2 regions of the Pseudomonas sp. Z003-0.4C(8344-21) genome follow, and region 1 is predicted to be linked to the other one. Evidence: predicted binding sites of a transcription regulator. Region 1 holds the regulator's gene; the other holds the start of a gene.

Region 1 (4,210 bases):
GGTTCGCGATGAGCTGGGCGCTGATGCCGCCATCATCGGTAACCGCCGCATTGCCGGCGGCGTCGAGTTGACGGCAGCACTGGATTACAAATTGTCGGCGCTGGCGCCACGGGTTCCGAACATGGAACTCGAGGACGAGCTGCGCAAGACCCAGTCGCGCATCGTCACCGCACAGGCCGAATTGAGCCTGCGTGGCGAAGCCGACGGCAACACCAATCAGCAGTTGTTCGCCGGGCTGCCGTTGACGGCCGGCCTGCCGCTGACCGCTGCCGAACCGTTGACCGAGCCGACCTACGCTGCACCGGCGCGTCCGGCCGCAGCGCCTGCGCAGGCTTCGGCGGGCGTCGATCCGCGTGCGCTGGATTCGATGCGTTTTGAGTTGAACAGCCTGCGCGAACTGATGGAAGTGCAGCTCGGCACGCTGGCGTGGAATCAGCTGCAGGGCAGCCGCCCGGCGCAAGCCAATCTGTATCGCCGTCTGCAGCGCATCGGCCTGTCCGGCCCGCTGTCGCGTGATCTGCTGTCGATGATCACCGATATCGAAGAGCCGCGTCAGGCCTGGCGCATGTTGCTCGCGCATCTGGCGCGGATGATTGCCGTACCGGAAGTCGAGCCGCTGGAAGAGGGCGGTGTGATTGCGATGGTCGGCCCGGCGGGCATGGGCAAGACCACCACGCTGGCCAAGCTGGCGGCGCGTTATGTGCTCAAGTACGGCGCGCAGAATGTGGCGCTGGTGAGCATGGACAGCTTCCGCATCGGTGCGCAGGAACAACTCAAGACCCTGGGGCGCATTCTCAATGTGCCGGTGACCCACGTCGATCCGGGCCAGTCGCTGGTGCAGGCGCTCGATCCGCTGCTGCGCAAGCGCGTGGTGCTGATCGATACCGCCGGCCTGCAGGCCAGCGATCCGGCGCTGCGCATGCAGCTGGAAAGTCTGGCCGGGCGGGGCATTCGCTCAAAAAATTATCTGGTCCTGGCAACCACCAGCCAGAAACAGGTTCTAACCGCCGCTTATCATAGTTACAAGCGTTGCGGGCTGGCCGGCTGCATTCTGACTAAACTGGATGAAACAGCCAGTCTTGGTGAAGTGTTGAGCCTGGCGATCAGTCATGAATTGCCGGTCGCGTACCTGACCGATGGCCCACGGATTCCGGATGATCTGCATCTGCCGCGCCGTCATCAACTGGTCAGCCGCGCCGTCAGCGTGCAAATGCAGGAAGAACCCAGCGAAGAAGCCATGGCTGACATGTTCGCTGATATCTATCACAGCCCGACCAAGCAGGTTGGCTGAGGTAATCATGAACAGTTTTTGTACCTACATCGATGGTCTGCCACGCATTGTTCCGATCCGGAACGCGCAGCCAGTAATGTGGCCTCCGTCTATGCAAGACAAGGTAAAGAAATAACATGGGCAGCATGCATCCCGTACAGGTGATCGCGGTGACCGGCGGCAAAGGTGGCGTCGGCAAGACTAACGTGTCAGTGAACTTGTCGCTGGCGCTGGCAGAGCTTGGCCGTCGGGTCATGCTGCTGGACGCCGACCTCGGTCTGGCGAACGTCGACGTTCTGCTGGGGCTGACCCCCAAACGCACGCTGGCCGACGTGATCGAAGGCCGCTGTGAACTGCGCGACGTGCTGTTGCAGGGCCCGGGCGGGATTCGCATCGTGCCGGCGGCGTCCGGCACGCAGAGCATGGTCCACCTGAGCCCGGCGCAGCACGCCGGCCTGATTCAGGCGTTCAGCGACATCGGCGACAATCTCGACGTGCTGGTGATCGACACCGCTGCGGGCATTGGTGACTCGGTGGTCAGTTTCGTCCGCGCCGCGCAGGAAGTGTTGCTGGTGGTGTGTGACGAGCCGACCTCGATCACCGACGCCTACGCACTGATCAAATTGCTCAACCGCGATTACGGCATGAACCGCTTCCGCGTCCTCGCCAACATGGCGCAGAGCCCGCAGGAAGGGCGCAACCTGTTCGCCAAGTTGACCAAGGTCACGGACCGTTTCCTTGACGTCGCCCTACAATACGTAGGCGCCGTCCCGTATGACGAAAGCGTGCGCAAGGCCGTGCAGAAACAACGCGCCGTCTACGAAGCCTTTCCACGCTCCAAGTGCGCCCTGGCCTTCAAGGCCATCGCGCAGAAGGTCGACACGTGGCCGTTGCCGGCCAACCCGCGCGGCCACCTGGAGTTTTTCGTCGAGCGTCTCGTGCAGCAAACCGCAGGGCCTGTGATATGACCGCCAGTGGCATGAATCTTTACAAGAAGTCGGCGCGTGACGCGCAGTACGAGTTGATCGAGCGTTACGCGCCACTGGTCAAGCGCATTGCCTATCACTTGCTGGCACGTTTGCCGGCCAGTGTGCAGGTCGAAGACCTGATCCAGGCCGGTATGATCGGCCTGCTCGAAGTGTCGACCAAATACGACGCCAGCAAGGGCGCCAGTTTCGAAACGTACGCGGGCATTCGAATCCGCGGCGCGATGCTCGATGAAGTGCGCAAAGGGGATTGGGCGCCACGCTCGGTCCACCGCAATACCCGGATGGTCAGCGACGCAATTCGCTCGATTGAAGCTAAAACCGGCCGTGACGCTAAAGATCACGAGGTTGCGGCCGAACTCCAATTGAGTCTCGACGATTATTACGGGATTCTGAATGACACTTTGGGCAGCCGCCTGTTCAGTTTCGACGACCTCTTGCAGGACGGCGAACACGAAGGGCTGCACGAGGATGGCGCCAGTGCTCATATGGAGCCGTCACGCGATCTGGAAGATGAACGCTTCCAGACGGCGCTGGCGGACGCGATTGCCAATTTGCCGGAGCGTGAGCGACTGGTGTTGGCGCTGTACTATGACGAAGAGCTGAACCTCAAGGAGATCGGTGAAGTCCTTGGCGTCAGTGAATCGCGGGTCAGCCAGTTACACAGCCAGTGCGCGGCCCGTTTGCGGGGGCGTTTGGGGGAGTGGCGAGCGCGCTGAAGGCAGTGTGGGGACACTGCGAAACGAGGCTGGTGCGGTGATGAGCGGCGCCGGTCTCGATCCGTTGTGCTCCAGACAAACTTTAAGTGCTGCGCCGATTGATTGAAGTGGCGCGTCCAGGTGCTGGGCGCGTTTAAGACTGCTTGGAGGTCGAATTGAACAAAGACATGAAAATCCTCATCGTTGATGACTTCTCAACGATGCGGCGGATCATCAAGAACCTGCTGCGCGATCTTGGGTTCACCAACACCGTCGAGGCCGACGATGGCACCACTGCCATTCCGGTGCTCAACAGCGGCAGCATCGACTTTCTGGTAACGGACTGGAACATGCCGGGCATGACCGGTATCGACCTGCTGCGCCACGTGCGCGCCGATGAAAAACTCAAGCACCTGCCAGTGTTGATGGTGACCGCTGAAGCCAAGCGTGAGCAGATCATCGAAGCCGCTCAGGCCGGTGTGAACGGCTACGTGGTCAAACCTTTCACGGCTCAGGCGTTGAAAGACAAAATCGAGAAGATTTTCGAACGCATCGGCTGAGAACGCGCGGGGGAGCTATGGAGCATAACGAATCTTCACAGGGCGATTTTGAATCGACCCTGAAAAAACACGCGGTCGAACTGGTCGAGAGCCTTGAAAAAGGCAGGTTCGGCGACGCGGTGCAACTGATCCATGAGCTCAATCAGACCCGTGACCGTGGCCTGTATCAGGAAGTGGGCAAGCTCACGCGTGAACTGCACAGTGCGATCGTCAATTTCCAGATCGATCCGCACATGCCGCAGGCCGAGGAAGTGTCGCAAATCACCGACGCCACCGAACGCCTGGGCTATGTGGTCAAGCTGACGGAAGCCGCGGCCAACCGCACCATGGATCTGGTGGAAAGCGCCACGCCAGTGGTCAACAGTCTGGCCGATGAAGCCCAGACGTTGAGCGCCGATTGGGGTCGCTTCATGCGTCGCGAGGTCGGGGCTGAAGAGTTCCGCGAGCTGGCGCGCCGGGTCGACGGTTTTCTGTCACGCAGCAGCACGGACAACCGTGCGGTGTCGAGCAATCTCAACGACATCCTGCTGGCCCAGGATTACCAGGACCTCACCGGTCAGGTGATCAAGCGCGTGACCCAACTGGTCACCGAAGTCGAAAGCAATCTGCTCAAACTCGTCCTCATGGCCAGTCAGGTCGACCGCTTTGCGGGCATCGAACATGACCGTGCCGCGATGCTTGCCGAAAAAGATCCAC
Region 2 (4,210 bases), 2.8 Mb from region 1:
TTCTTTATCAAGCGGGTGCCGCAGTCGTTGAGCACGGTGCTCGGCGCCGGCCTGATCATCGGTTCGTTTTACGGTCTGGCGCCGTTGTATGCCTCGCAGCAAGGGCTGTCGACCGAGCAGGTCGGTCTGTTCATGGGTAGCTGCATCTTTGCCGGTTTGCTGGTGCAGTGGCCGCTCGGCTGGTTGTCCGATCGCTACGACCGGGCGCTGTTGATCCGCTGCTTCGCCGGGTTTCTGGCAGTGGCGGCTTTACCGTTGGCGGTGTTGCCGCAGGTACCGCTGGAAGTGCTGTTTGTGGTGGGTTTCCTCTGTTCGCTGGTGCAATTCTGCCTGTATCCGTTGGCCGTGGCGTTTTCCAACGACCATGTCGAGGGCGATCGACGGGTGTCGCTGACGGCGATGCTGCTGGTGACCTACGGTGTGGGCGCGAGCATCGGGCCGCTGCTGGCCGGCGTGCTGATGAAGTTTCTCGGCAGCCAGAGTCTGTATGCGTTCTTCAGCTTTTTTGCGCTGGTGCTGGTGTGGCGGATTCGGCCAAAAGCGGTGACCAATCTGCATCAGGTCGATGATGCGCCGCTGCATCACGTCGCCATGCCCGACAGCATGTCGAGTTCGCCACTGGTGGCGGCGCTCGACCCACGGGTCGACGAGCAAGTGGTGCAAGAGCAGATGGTCCAGGACCCGGCACCGTCCAGTCCAGAACCTGAACCCGAGCCAGCCGAACCGCAGCCAGCCACGGCCGAAGATGATGTGAGCAGCGCAGATGACAAGCCTGCGCCGGATATCAGTGGCGCGCGGCCCTGAATCGAAGATAAGCACTCGCGCATAAAAAAGGGCAGTCCTGTGAGGGGCTGCCCTTTTTTGTGGGTCGCTACGGCTCAGAGATCGTCTTTATCAAACCGCCGCGCTTCACGTTGAAGCTGATAAACGAAACGTTCGACGTTGCGCGCGGCCGGGCCGCTGATGTTGTGAAAGCGCAGGCCGGCGAAGGTGATATTGAGCTTTTCTTCGAAGTGCAGGTAGCGCAGTTCGACGGCGATCGGCTGGTTGCCGAACAGCGGCGGGGCAATCAAGCGGTCGTAGACCTGGCCCAGTTGCAGGCGGTCGGTGATGTCGCCTTCGAAACGAAACTTGCAACCGGTCGCGGAGATATCCAGCAGCTTGCCATGGATCGGCGACTTGAGTTTTTCACCACCCAGTTCAACGCTGACCAGATCAGTCAGTTTCAGCGCGGCACGGAAGGCGTTGCGGCGCTGGTGGTAAACCACTTCGGTCGGCAGCTCGCCGGTATAGAACCGATCGCCGTCGGATTCTTCGATATTCAGCGTGCCGTTGCATTCCCAGGCGATGCGTACGCCGTCATGAAAACCTTCAACCTTGAACGGCTCGCCGGCGAGCAGGAAGCGTTCGCCATCGCGCGGGATCATTTCGTCCAGAGCGATCGAGGCGCTGTCGCGGTCGACTTTGATCAGGTAGCTCTGGAAGCGCTGGCTGCGCTCGTGGAAGGTGATGATCAGCGGATCGTGGCTGTCCTGCAGCTGGCGCAGGTTGCTGGAGATTTCCAGTGGCGTGGTGAGCACCTTAGGTGGCTGCGGAGCATCATCCGCGCTGAGGGCGTTGGACACGGTTTATCAATCTCCAGACAAAATATGACGACTAGCCAGCATTTTGCCAGCATGTTCCGCGGGTTGATAGAGCTGGCGCATCAACGGCTCATGCCTGGCTGAGCGGACGCGGTTTGGCGGGCTTGGCAAAGGTGCCGCTGGCGTCGTACAACGCTGGCGGTTCGCCCCCGGTGAGGATTTTCAGCTGATTGGCCGTGGTGGCCTGCTGAATGCGGATCGACTGGCCATTCTTGACGTTGGCTGCCTGGCATTGGGCAATCAGGTCGGTCAGGGCGTCGCCCTGACGCAACAACTGCTCGCCAACGCTCGATTGCGCGGCCAGTTGTTGCAGGCCGTTGCGATCGGTCGGCAGATTAAGGCTGGCGAGAATTTCGCTGCGCTTGCGGCCATGCTGTTCCAGCAGAATGATCAACGCCTGCTTGCGCGCCAGAATTTCTTCCAGCAGGGGCATGTCACGACCGTGCAACGCGAGGGATTCGGTTTGCAGCAACTCCAGCAGTTCTTGCGCTGGAGCAAAGTCGTCGTCGATCAGTTGCAATAAAGTAGTGTCGTGCATGGCTGGCCTTGGGGTTTAAGCGTCCAAAAGCCTGGCGCCGGCAAAAGCCTAGCGCTGGGCTTCGAAGTTGAGCAGTTTGCTGGCTACACGGTTGCTGTCGACTTTATAGCTGCCATCGGCAATCGCGGCTTTCAACTCGGCCACACGGGCTTTGTCGACAGCAGGCTGATCGCGCAGCTTGTCAGTGACCTTCTGCAACTGTTGAGCCTCATTGCTGAGGTGTACCGATTCCCCGCTTTTGGCGGCATTGGCCTGTTCGGCCTGGGTATTCAGCGGCGCGGAGGGGCTGTTTTCAGCGCTTTCCTTGGCGTTGCTGGTACGTGTGCTGCCTGTCAGTGACGAGGAACTGTTCAAACGGCTGAAATCGATGACCATGATAAAAACCTCTGGGAATTTGGACGCTTGCCATGTTTTCGGCTATCCCATGAAAAACTTTAGGCACATTTTTCCAATGCGCCTGGCTGCATCGCGGCTTGTCCTGCTGCGACACAGTTTAGGGAAGCGGCGAGGTCGGCGCCAGTTTTCTCACAGGGCGTTCACATGGCCACTTCCACTTGTCCCGGCGCGGTGACCTGCGCCTTGATCACCCGTTGTGAATTGAGGTTTTTTACCCGGATCTGTTCTTTCAGGCCGCCGTTGGCCAGGGCTTCGCCCGGCATGCGCACGGCCAATGTCCCGCTGCGTGCGGTGATGACGACCTGATCGCCCTTGCGAATGACTTCCGCCTGCTCCAGATGAACCTGGGTGATGACCTGATCGGCGACCGTTGGTCGGGTCAATTTCTGCCCGATCGCTTCGTCCACCGAAGTCAGAAAGCCCTGATTGATCTGGCTGACGTCGCGCTCGCGCAAGGTCACGTCCTGCGGCTCGATAATGCCGGCGCGTTTGAGCGCACGCGTGGTCGTCACAATCTCGCGAAACAGCCGGACTTGAGCGGGTACGAACACCGTCCAGGGCGATGTACCCTCGCAGCGAACCTTCACCGTAACCCGGCCCAAAGGACGTGCCGGACTCTCCAGCGTCGCTGTCAATTCCTTGTCGCACATCGGCATGCGCATGCGTGGGTCGAGCTGGTTGACTTCGATTTCATAACGGCCTTCGGTTTGACTGCTCGTCAGATAGTCTTCTACGGTGAACTCAAGAAAGCCCTGAGTGACGCCGATAAGCATGTCAGGCAAGGTAACCGCATCAGCATTGGCAGGACTGCCAAAGAACAAGCAGCAAATGGCGCACGCACTGGCAAGCGCTCTGCGGAGAGGCGCTGTCAGGTGTCGGGAAAATGTCGTTTGAATGTTCATACGGGTTAAAAAGCAAGCGCCGTGCCGTTTAGCAATGAATGTGCGTCGCAACAACACTTGGCGTTGATGTAGGAGTCTGGGCATGGCGGGTGTAATGGATTCGGTGAACCAGCGCACGCAACTGGTAGGGCAGAATCGCCTGGAGCTGTTGTTGTTCCGTCTCGACGGTCAGCAGCTCTATGGCATCAACGTGTTCAAGGTACGGGAAGTGTTGCAATGCCCGTCGCTGACGTTGATGCCCAAGTCCAGTCCTGTGGTGTGCGGGGTGGCAAATATTCGCGGGGCGACCATTCCGATCCTCGATCTGGCAATGGCGACCGGTTCCGGGGCTTTGAAAGACAAGAACAGTCCGTTCGTGATCATCACGGAGTACAACACCAAGACCCAGGGTTTCCTGGTCCGCTCGGTGGAGCGCATCGTCAACATGAACTGGGAAGAGATCCATCCGCCGCCCAAGGGCACCGGTCGCGATCACTACCTGACGGCTGTGACTCGGGTCGACAATCAGTTAGTCGAAATCATCGACGTCGAGAAAGTGCTGGCGGAAGTCGCACCGACGCCGGAAGCGATTTCGGTGGGCGTGGTCGATGTCGAGACCCAGACCAAGGCGTTGTCGCTGCGGGTGTTGACGGTCGATGACTCGTCGGTGGCGCGCAAGCAGGTCACCCGTTGTCTGCAGACGATCGGCGTCGAAGTGGTGGCGCTGAACGACGGCAAGCAGGCGCTGGATT

Evidence for each region. Region 1 encodes FliA, which starts transcription of late flagellar genes. Its sites were predicted from a motif close to CTAAAGTTTNNNNNNNNNNNGCCGNTAA; they were not measured.
Region 2: a site for FliA is predicted at 2,592-2,619, ahead of flgM (flagellar biosynthesis anti-sigma factor FlgM). Genes of this name have one in related genera too.

The regions. Positions count from the first base shown of each region.
Region 1 covers NZ_LT629756.1:4,635,241-4,639,450, reverse strand. The annotation lists gene flhF (flagellar biosynthesis protein FlhF) at 1-1,291, shown strand, start outside; gene fleN (flagellar synthesis regulator FleN) at 1,408-2,238, shown strand; gene fliA (RNA polymerase sigma factor FliA) at 2,235-2,975, shown strand; gene BLU24_RS20910 (chemotaxis response regulator CheY) at 3,143-3,514, shown strand; gene BLU24_RS20905 (protein phosphatase CheZ) at 3,532-4,210, shown strand, end outside.
Region 2 covers NZ_LT629756.1:1,876,127-1,880,336, forward strand. The annotation lists gene BLU24_RS08640 (MFS transporter) at 1-804, shown strand, start outside; gene BLU24_RS08645 (flagellar brake protein) at 879-1,625, opposite strand; gene BLU24_RS08650 (flagella synthesis protein FlgN) at 1,714-2,181, opposite strand; gene flgM (flagellar biosynthesis anti-sigma factor FlgM) at 2,230-2,556, opposite strand; gene flgA (flagellar basal body P-ring formation chaperone FlgA) at 2,718-3,479, opposite strand; gene BLU24_RS08665 (chemotaxis protein CheV) at 3,562-4,210, shown strand, end outside.